Regions from separate parts of the Streptomyces sp. NPDC017056 genome, predicted to be linked through region 1. Evidence: riboswitches for the same ligand, from Rfam matches in the RefSeq annotation. Region 1 holds a riboswitch; each other region holds the start of a gene.

Region 1 (2,193 bases):
GGAGCGGGAGCGGCGGACGGAGCGGGCCCTCGCCTACCTCCGCGCGACGGTCGACCGGGTGGTCGCGGCGCACCGCTCCGGCGGCCCCGCCGACCGGAGCGATCTGGTCGGTGCGCTCGTCGCGGCCGGTGAGCGGCCCGCGCGGATCCGCGACACCGTCATGGTGACGCTGCTGGCCGCCCATCACACCACCGGAGTGGCGGTCTCGTGGACCCTGCATCTGCTGGGGCGCCACCCCGAGGTGGGCGAACGGGTCGCCGAGGAGCTGGACCGGGTGCTCGGTGACCGCGCGGTGCCCGGGTACGCCGACCTGCGGCGGCTCACGTATCTGGACATGGTCCTCAAGGAGTCGATGCGGCTGTTCCCGCCCGGTCCTTACGGTGCGCGGGAGACGACCGAGGACCTCGCCCTGGGCGATTACGAGATTCCGGCCGGGACGACGGTCTTCTACCCGTTCTGGGCCGTCCACATGAACCCCCGCTACTGGCCCGAACCCGAGAGGTTCGTGCCCGAGCGTTTCCTCGCGCGGGAGGTGGCCGGGCGGCCGAGGCTGGCCTACGTCCCGTTCGGCATCGGGCCGCGAAGCTGCGAGGGCGCCGCTCTCGCGACGGTCGAGGCCCAACTGGTCCTGGCCGTACTGCTCAAGCGGTTCCGGTTCCGGCCCGCGCCGGGGCACGAGGTGACGCCGGTCGAACGGTTCGTGCTGTGGGCGGCCGACGACATCCGCATGAACGTGAGCCCGCGGCCGTCCGCGTAGGCCGGTCGCGGCCCTCGTGTCCCATCTCACGTACCGCCATGTGAACAGGGGTGTCCGTGCGAGCCGCGCTCGATCTACTGTGTCCGTGCAGCTGGTTCGCCCTGCCCGCCAGGCAGGCGCGTCGTAAGAGGGAACCCGGTGGGAATCCGGGACTGCCCCGCAGCGGTGAGCGGGAACGACCGCCGTCATACGCACTGGATCCGGGCCGCGGATCCGGGAAGCGACGGCCAGTAGGTGTCCGCCGGACGACGATCCGGCAGGCGTGCCCGCGAGTCCGAAGACCTGCCCGTTGCCCGCGCGCGTCCATGCGTGCGCGGACATCCCGGTGACCCCGAGGGAGGGTCGGCGACCACAGCTGGCGGGCACGGGCGTCATCGGACGCCCCATGGTCCGTCCGGTCCGTCATTCCTTCGCGTTCTCGTCCCGTCGCCGGGGTTCGGAGAAGATCACGCTCGCGAAGGAGAGTTCCGTGACAGCGAAGCCCGCAGCCGCGGCAGCACGGGCCACCGTGTACGGCTACCCCCGCCAGGGACAGCACCGGGAACTGAAGAAGGCCGTCGAGGGGTACTGGAAGGGCCGCGTCACCGCGGACGCCCTGCTGGAGACCGCGAAGGACCTGCGCCGTTCGAACTGGCGGCAGCTGGCCGACGCCGGCATCCACGAGGTACCGACCGGCGACTTCTCGTACTACGACCACGTCCTGGACACCAGCGTCATGGTCGGAGCCGTCCCGGACCGGCACCGCGCCGCCGTCGCGGCCGGCGCACTGGACGGCTACTTCGCGATGGCGCGCGGCACTCAGGACGTGGCGCCGCTGGAGATGACGAAGTGGTTCGACACCAACTACCACTACCTGGTGCCCGAGTTGGGGCCCGACACGGTTTTCGCCGCGGACTCCGGCAAGCAGGTGGGAGAACTGGCGGAGGCACTCGCCCTCGGGCACACGCCACGCCCGGTGCTCGTCGGCCCGGTCACCTACCTCCTCCTGGCCAAGCCCGCCCCCGGGGTCGCCGCCGACTTCGAACCGCTGACCCTGCTCGACCGGCTGCTGCCGGTGTACGCCGAGGTCCTGGGCGATCTGCGCGCGGCCGGGGCCGAGTGGGTGCAGCTGGACGAGCCCGCCCTCGTACAGGACCGCACCCCCGCCGAACTCAACGCCGCCGAGCGCGCCTATCGCGTGCTGGGCGCCCTCGCCGACCGCCCGAAGCTGCTGGTCGCCTCGTACTTCGACCAGCTCGGTGAGGCGCTGCCCGTCCTCGCCAAGGCCCCCGTCGACGGTCTGGCGCTGGACTTCACCGAGGCGGCCGCCGGAAACCTGGACGCGCTCGCGGCCGTCGGCGGCCTGCCCGGCAAGCGCCTGGTCGCCGGTGTCGTCAACGGCCGCAACGTCTGGATCAACGACTACGAGAAGTCGCTGGCCACGCTCGGGACCCTGC
Region 2 (2,193 bases), on a different contig from region 1:
CGTCGTCCGTGACCTCCAGGATCTCGGTGCACAGGTTGGAGGAGTGCACGACCTTGCCGGGCTCGGCGGTCTGGTTGGCGGTGCGGTTGGCGGCGTCCTTGAAGGTCATCCAGCCGTTGCCGGTCTGCGCGAGGGTGCGCATCATCCGCGAGTACAGGACCCGGGCCGGGACCTGCTTGACGGCGCGGCCCTCGGCCTCCGCCTTGCGGTACGCGGCGTCGAACTCGTCGCCGTACAGGTCCACCAGCTCGGGCGCGTCGCTGGGGGAGAACAGCGACCAGTCGGCGTCGGCCTCGACGCGGCGCATGAACTCGTCGGGGATCCAGTGCGCGATGTTGAGGTTGTGGGTGCGCCGGGCCTCCTCGCCCGTGTTGTCGCGCAGCTCCAGGAACTCCTCCAGGTCCGCGTGCCAGGTCTCCAGGTAGACGCAGGCGGCGCCCTTGCGCCGGCCGCCCTGGTTCACGGCCGCGACCGAGGCGTCCAGAGTGCGCAGGAACGGCACGATGCCGTTGGAGTGGCCGTTGGTGCCGCGGATCAGCGAGCCGCGGGCGCGGACCCGGGAGTACGACAGGCCGATGCCGCCGGCGTGCTTCGACAGGCGCGCCACCTGGTGGTAGCGGTCGTAGATCGAGTCCAGCTCGTCCAGGGGGGAGTCCAGCAGGTAGCAGGAGGACATCTGCGGGTGCCGGGTGCCGGAGTTGAACAGCGTGGGCGAGGAGGGCAGGTACGACAGGGTGCTGGTCAGGCGGTACAGCTCGGCGACGTCGGCGAGCGCCCGCTCGCTGTGGTCCTCGGCCAGGCCGCAGGCCACCCGCAGCAGGAAGTGCTGCGGGGTCTCGATCACCTGGCGGGAGATCGGGTGGCGCAGCAGGTAGCGGGAGTGCAGGGTGCGCAGGCCGAAGTAGCCGAACCGGTCGTCGGCGCCGTCCGCCAGGGCGCGGTCGACCAGTGCGTCCAGGCGGTCGGCGTGGGTGCGCACGAACTCGGCCGTGGAGTCGGCGATCAGGCCCTCGCGGTGGCCTGTGGCGACGGAGGCGGAGAAGGCGACCGCCCCCTCCGCGGCCGCCTCCTCCGCGATGGCGCGGGTCAGCAGGCGCGCGGCGAGCTTGGAGTACTGCGGCTCGTCGCCGATCAGGCCCGCCGCGGCCTCCATGGCCAGGGAGCGCAGTTCGGCCTCGTCCGAGCCGGGGTGGCGGCCGCGCAGCGCGGCGGCGGCGATCTTGCCCGGGTCGGTGGCGGCCAGGTCGGCGGTGAGGTCGGTCAGCGTGCGCAGCAGGGCGGCGCCGGGGCCGTCCTCGGCCCGGCCGTCGGCACCCTGCCGGGGCTGCGTGTCCTTCGCGGGCTGCACGACCTGCTCGGCTGCTGCGGGCTCCGTTGGCGCGATGGTCACGTGCTGCTCTCCCTCACTCGGCGGGGGCCTGGGGAGGAGCGCGACGGCCGCGTGCGGGCGTGCGGCACCCCCGGCACGGCAAGGGGCGCGCGGGCACACCGCGCAGCGTCCACCGGTCCAACCCGCGAGACCCGGACGTATCGACGACCGCGCCGGTCCTGGCGCGGGCGTGCTGTGGGCAGGTCTTCGGACTCACGGGTGCGGATTTACGCACTTCGTACACCGTTGCGGGACAGTTCCGGATTCGCACCGGATTCCCCTGCGACGACAGCGAGCACGAGCATACATCTTGTGCCGCCTCGTGCACCCACCCCCATATCTTGTGTCGCGTTGCGACGGGGTTGTCCGAAGCCGTGGTATTCGGGGGCCGTCCCGAGGCCATTCTCCGGGCCCAGCAAGGCGCCCCGCGGTCCGCTCCGGGGCCGCTTCCGGCCTGCCGTGGGGCGGTTCGCGGGCCGCCTGGACGGGGGCTGATGCAGGGGGCGTATTGGTGGCGCGGAACATCCCTGATGCGTTGACCGGGACCCCTGAAGCGTATTGGCTCCTTGTCTGCTCTGTCGCCCGATGGGGCGGGTGGGGGACAAGTGTGAGGGGGGAGACATGCGAAGAACCGGTGCGGCGCGTGGCGCGGTCCGGGTTGCGGGTCTGATGGCGGGGGTCTGCGTCGTGGCGGGCGCGCTGCCTGCCACGGCCGTCGCGGAGACGGCGGCGGCCCCGGCCACCGAGCGGGTCAGCGTCGCCGCGGACGGAACGCAGGGAAACGGTTTTTCGGGCGATCCGAGGCTCAGCGCGAACGGGCGGTT
Region 3 (2,193 bases), on a different contig from region 1:
CGTCCACGGACACCGCGTCGATGTCGATCCGCATCACGCACCGCCTCCGAAGGAGTAGCCGCGGCGCCGCATCAGCAGGACGAAGCAGGGCACGCCGATGACGGCGGTGAGCACCCCGACGGGCAGTTCCACGGGCGCCAGCAGCACCCGGCTCAGGATGTCCACCCACACCAGCAGCACCGCGCCCAGCAGCGGCGCCACGGCCAGCACCCGCCGGTGCCCGGCGCCCACCAGCATCCGCGTCACGTGCGGCACCATCAGCCCGACGAACCCGATCGCCCCGCTGACCGCGACCACCGCGCCGGTGACACCCGCCGTCACCACGAACAGTTCCCGGCGCAGCCGCCCCGGGTCCACGCCGAGCGCGGCGGCCGACTCGTCGCCCATGGCCAGCGCGTTCAGGCGGCCCGCCGAGGCCATCAGGTACACCAGCGCGGCGGCCACCGCGGCCGCGGCGATCGGCACCGAGCCCCAGCCCGCTCCGCTGAGGCTGCCGAGCAGCCACATCATCGCGGACCGCGCGGCCTCGCCGCGGTCGGCGGCGAACACCATCAGGGTGGCGAGGGCGGAGAAGCCGTAGTACATCGCGGAGCCGGTCAGGACCAGCCGCAGCGGCGTCAGCCCGTGCGCGCTGCGGGCCGCCAGGTACACCAGCGCCATCGCCAGCAGCGCCGAGCCGAAGGCGGCGGTGGACAGCGCCCAGACGCCGAGCGCGGCCAGTGAACCGAAGAGCAGGACGGCGTTGGCGCCGACCGCGGCGCCGGAGGAGACGCCGAGCACGAAGGGGTCGGCGAGCGCGTTGCGGACCAGCGCCTGGACGGCGACGCCGATCGCGGAGAGCCCGGCGCCCACGACGGCGGCCAGCACGGCGCGGGGGAAGCGCAGCTCCCAGACGATGGTGTAGGCGGAGACCTCGCCGGCGGAGATGGTGCCGCCGCTCAGGCCGGCGCCGAGGTAGCGCAGCACGTCGCCCCAGCCGACGCCGGAGGCGCCGAGGCCGACGCCGCACAGCAGCGAGCCGAGCAGGGCGGCGGTGAGCCCGGCGACCAGCGGGCCGGTACGCAGCGGCGCTGCGCGGCGCGGCGCCGTCGCGGGGGCCGGGGGTGCGGCGGTACGGGCGGGGGCGGCCAAGGGACCAGCGCCTTCGGCTCGGGCCGTGTCCGTACGGGAAGGGGCCGTGGTCCGAGGCGCGAGGCCGGCGGCGGCGTCCCCTCGCAGTCCACGGCGAGTTGTCGGAACGGGCGCCCCCGCGGGCGATCGGGCTGGCGGAAACAGGGTTCCGCTCACCGTTGCGGGTCAGCGCCGGACTCTCACCGGACTTTCCCCGCGGGGCGCTCTGCGTCTGTCGTTATGGAGAAGACGGCTGTTACTTGAAGAAGGCGATGCCGTCGTCCGGCAGGTCCTTGAGGTCCTTGGCCCACTCACTGGGGTCGACGACCTTCTTGAGGTGCGCGGACATGTACGGGCGCAGCGGCACCTCGGGGGTGGTCTTCTCGCCGACCCACATCAGGTCGCTGTTCACGTACCCGTACAGGCGCTTGCCGCCGCTGTACGGGCCCGAGGCGGCGGTGCGCGCGACGGCGTCGGTGGCCAGGTCGATCTGCGGCTTCTGGTCGGCCAGCTCGCCGTACCAGACCTCCGCGACGCCACCGTCGCGGATCATCACGACCTCGACCTTGCGGTCCTTGTCGATGCGCCAGTAGCCGGCCTCGGTCTCCAGCGGCGCGACCTTCTTGCCCTCGCCGTCCAGCACCCAGCTGTGCGAGGTGTATTCGAGGAAGTCGCGGCCGTCGTGCGTGAAGGTGACCTCCTGGCCGAAGTTGCACTTCTCGGTACCGGGGAAGTCCGCGACGCCCGCGCCCTCCCAGTTGCCGAGCAGGAAGGCGAGGGGCACGAGGGCCGGGTTCAGGTCGGACGGGATCTCGATCATGAGCTCAGGCGATCTGTATTAGGGGGAAAAGGCAGGGGCGCGCGAAGCGCTCGTATGAAGGGCGGTGGTGGTGACGGGCGGGCGGGTCTCTAGCGCTGGCCCTGGTACAGCTTCTTCCAGGTCAGCCCGGCGAAAGCGACGACGCCGACGGCTACCAGGACGAGCAGGGTGGTGAAGACTGCCTCAAGCACGAGCGCGCTCCTCGGACGGAGTGAGGTATTACGGACCGGGAGCGAGTCTAGTCGGCGTGGCCGAGGGCAGCG
Region 4 (2,193 bases), on a different contig from region 1:
CGACGGCGGCCTGGTGCCGCTCGCCTGGCAGGACCGCGGCCGGTGGGACACCGGGGCGATCACCGAGGGCATCGGGCTTTTGCAGGCGGCCCTGGCCCGCGACCGGCTGGGCGAGTTCCAGGCCCAGGCCGCCATCGCGGCGCTCCACGCGGACGCGCCCACCGCCCAGGAGACCGACTGGGTGCAGATCGTCGAGTGGTACGACGAACTCGTACGCCTGACCGGCAGTCCGGTCGTCCGGCTCAACCGCGCGGTGGCCGTGGGCGAGGCCGACGGCCCGCGCGCCGGCCTGGTCGCGCTGGCGGCGCTGGACGCCTCCCTGCCCCGCCACACCGCGGTGGCGGCGTATCTCCACGAACGCGACGGCGACCTGCCGACGGCGGCACGGCTGTACGCCGAAGCCGCCCGTAAGGCGTCCAACCTGGCCGAACGCGACCACCTGACGCGCCAGTCCGCCCGGCTCAACGCCGGGCTCGACGCCGGGCTCGACGCCCGCCGGGCGCGGTGACGGGCCGGGCCGCGCGGCGGGACCCCCTGGACTTACTAGGACGTCCAACTATATCGTCGTGACCAAGGCCCGCGGTGCAGGGAAGCCGGTGCGAATCCGGCGTGGTCCCGCCACTGTGACCGGGGAGTGCGACGCCGAGCAACACGCCACTGACGAGACCGAGGTCGGGAAGGCGGGCGGCGCGCGGTGATCCGGAAGCCAGGATACCGGCCGCGGGTGTTGTTCCGTGTTGTCCACGAGGATGGAGCAGACACGCATGGCACCGGTGCGTACCCACAGCCCAGGTGATCCGGCCCGGCCCGCGGCACCGCCCGCGCGCTGACGGTTCCACGCCTTTCGCGTCCCACGGCCCCGCCACGGTCCGCGCGCCCTCCGCGCCGCCCGGGTGCCCGGCCGTGCCATCCCCGGATCCCACCTGACGAGAGCAGGCTCCCATGGTCCGCGAACTCACCCATTTCGTCGGCGGCAAGCACACCCCCGGTACCTCCGGTGCTTACGGCGACGTGTTCGACCCCAACACCGGCACCGTGCAGGCCAGGGTGCCGCTCGCCGACCGGTCCGAGACGGCCGCGGCCGTCGCCGACGCGGCGTCCGCGCAGCCCGAATGGGGCGAGTGGAACCCCCAGCGGCGCGCCCGTGTGCTGCTGAACTTCCTGCGCCTGGTCGAGGGCGAGCGGGACGCGCTGGCCCGGCTGCTGTCGAGCGAGCACGGCAAGACGGTCGCGGACGCGCACGGCGACCTCCAGCGCGGCCTGGAGGTGGTGGAGTTCGCGGCCGGCATTCCGCACCTGCTCAAGGGCGAGTTCTCCGACAACGCCGGGACCGGCATCGACGTGCACTCGCTGCGCCGCCCGCTCGGCGTGGTGGCCGGGATCACCCCGTTCAACTTCCCCGCGATGATCCCGCTGTGGAAGGCCGCACCGGCCATCGCCTGCGGCAACGCGTTCGTGCTCAAGCCGTCCGAGCGGGCGCCGTCGGTACCCCTGCGGCTGGCCGAGCTGTTCTCGGAGGCGGGGCTGCCGCCGGGCATCCTCAATGTCGTCAACGGCGGCAAGGAGTCGGTGGACACGCTGCTGGAGGACCCGCGCGTCGAAGCGCTCGGCTTCGTCGGCTCGACACCGGTCGCCGCGCACATCTACGCGACCGCCGCCGCGCACGGCAAGCGCGCCCAGTGCTTCGGCGGCGCCAAGAACCACCTGGTCGTGATGCCGGACGCCGACCTCGACCAGGTGGTGGACGCCCTGGTGGGCGCCGGGTACGGGTCGGCCGGCGAGCGGTGCATGGCGATCTCGGTCGCCGTACCGGTCGGCGAGGAGACCGCCGACGCGCTGGTGGCACGGCTCAAGGAGCGGATCGGCACGCTGCGCATCGGCCGCTCCGACGACCCGCACGCCGACTTCGGGCCGCTGGTGGGCCGGGACGCGCTGGACCGGGTCCGCGCCTACGTGGACCTCGGCGTCGCCGAGGGCGCCGAACTGGTCGTGGACGGACGGGACTTCACCCTGCCGGGACACGAGGACGGCTTCTTCGCGGGCGCCTCGCTCTTCGACCGGGTCACCACGGACATGCGGATCTACCAGGAGGAGATCTTCGGGCCCGTGCTGTCGGTGGTCAGGGCGGCCGACTACGAGGAGGCGCTGCGGCTGCCCACGGAGCACCCGTACGGCAACGGCGTGGCCATCTTC

Evidence for each region. Region 1 has a riboswitch for cobalamin ahead of metE (5-methyltetrahydropteroyltriglutamate--homocysteine S-methyltransferase). Riboswitches for the same ligand answer to the same signal wherever they lie in the genome.
Region 2: linked by a shared signal. The riboswitch ahead of ACH4OW_RS22165 (ribonucleoside-diphosphate reductase subunit alpha) and the one ahead of metE (5-methyltetrahydropteroyltriglutamate--homocysteine S-methyltransferase) in region 1 are both predicted to bind cobalamin.
Region 3: linked by a shared signal. The riboswitch ahead of ACH4OW_RS14385 (FecCD family ABC transporter permease) and the one ahead of metE (5-methyltetrahydropteroyltriglutamate--homocysteine S-methyltransferase) in region 1 are both predicted to bind cobalamin.
Region 4: linked by a shared signal. The riboswitch ahead of ACH4OW_RS33500 (CoA-acylating methylmalonate-semialdehyde dehydrogenase) and the one ahead of metE (5-methyltetrahydropteroyltriglutamate--homocysteine S-methyltransferase) in region 1 are both predicted to bind cobalamin.

The regions. Positions count from the first base shown of each region.
Region 1 covers NZ_JBIRPD010000031.1:51,863-54,055, forward strand. The annotation lists gene ACH4OW_RS36910 (cytochrome P450) at 1-757, shown strand, start outside; cobalamin riboswitch at 833-1,062, shown strand; gene metE (5-methyltetrahydropteroyltriglutamate--homocysteine S-methyltransferase) at 1,227-2,193, shown strand, end outside.
Region 2 covers NZ_JBIRPD010000011.1:274,473-276,665, forward strand. The annotation lists gene ACH4OW_RS22165 (ribonucleoside-diphosphate reductase subunit alpha) at 1-1,390, opposite strand, end outside; cobalamin riboswitch at 1,550-1,691, opposite strand; gene ACH4OW_RS22170 (TolB family protein) at 1,991-2,193, shown strand, end outside.
Region 3 covers NZ_JBIRPD010000007.1:22,500-24,692, forward strand. The annotation lists gene ACH4OW_RS14380 (ABC transporter ATP-binding protein) at 1-34, opposite strand, end outside; gene ACH4OW_RS14385 (FecCD family ABC transporter permease) at 34-1,131, opposite strand; cobalamin riboswitch at 1,231-1,371, opposite strand; gene ACH4OW_RS14390 (FABP family protein) at 1,367-1,930, opposite strand.
Region 4 covers NZ_JBIRPD010000024.1:147,045-149,237, reverse strand. The annotation lists gene ACH4OW_RS33505 (RNA polymerase sigma factor) at 1-508, shown strand, start outside; cobalamin riboswitch at 557-738, shown strand; gene ACH4OW_RS33500 (CoA-acylating methylmalonate-semialdehyde dehydrogenase) at 943-2,193, shown strand, end outside.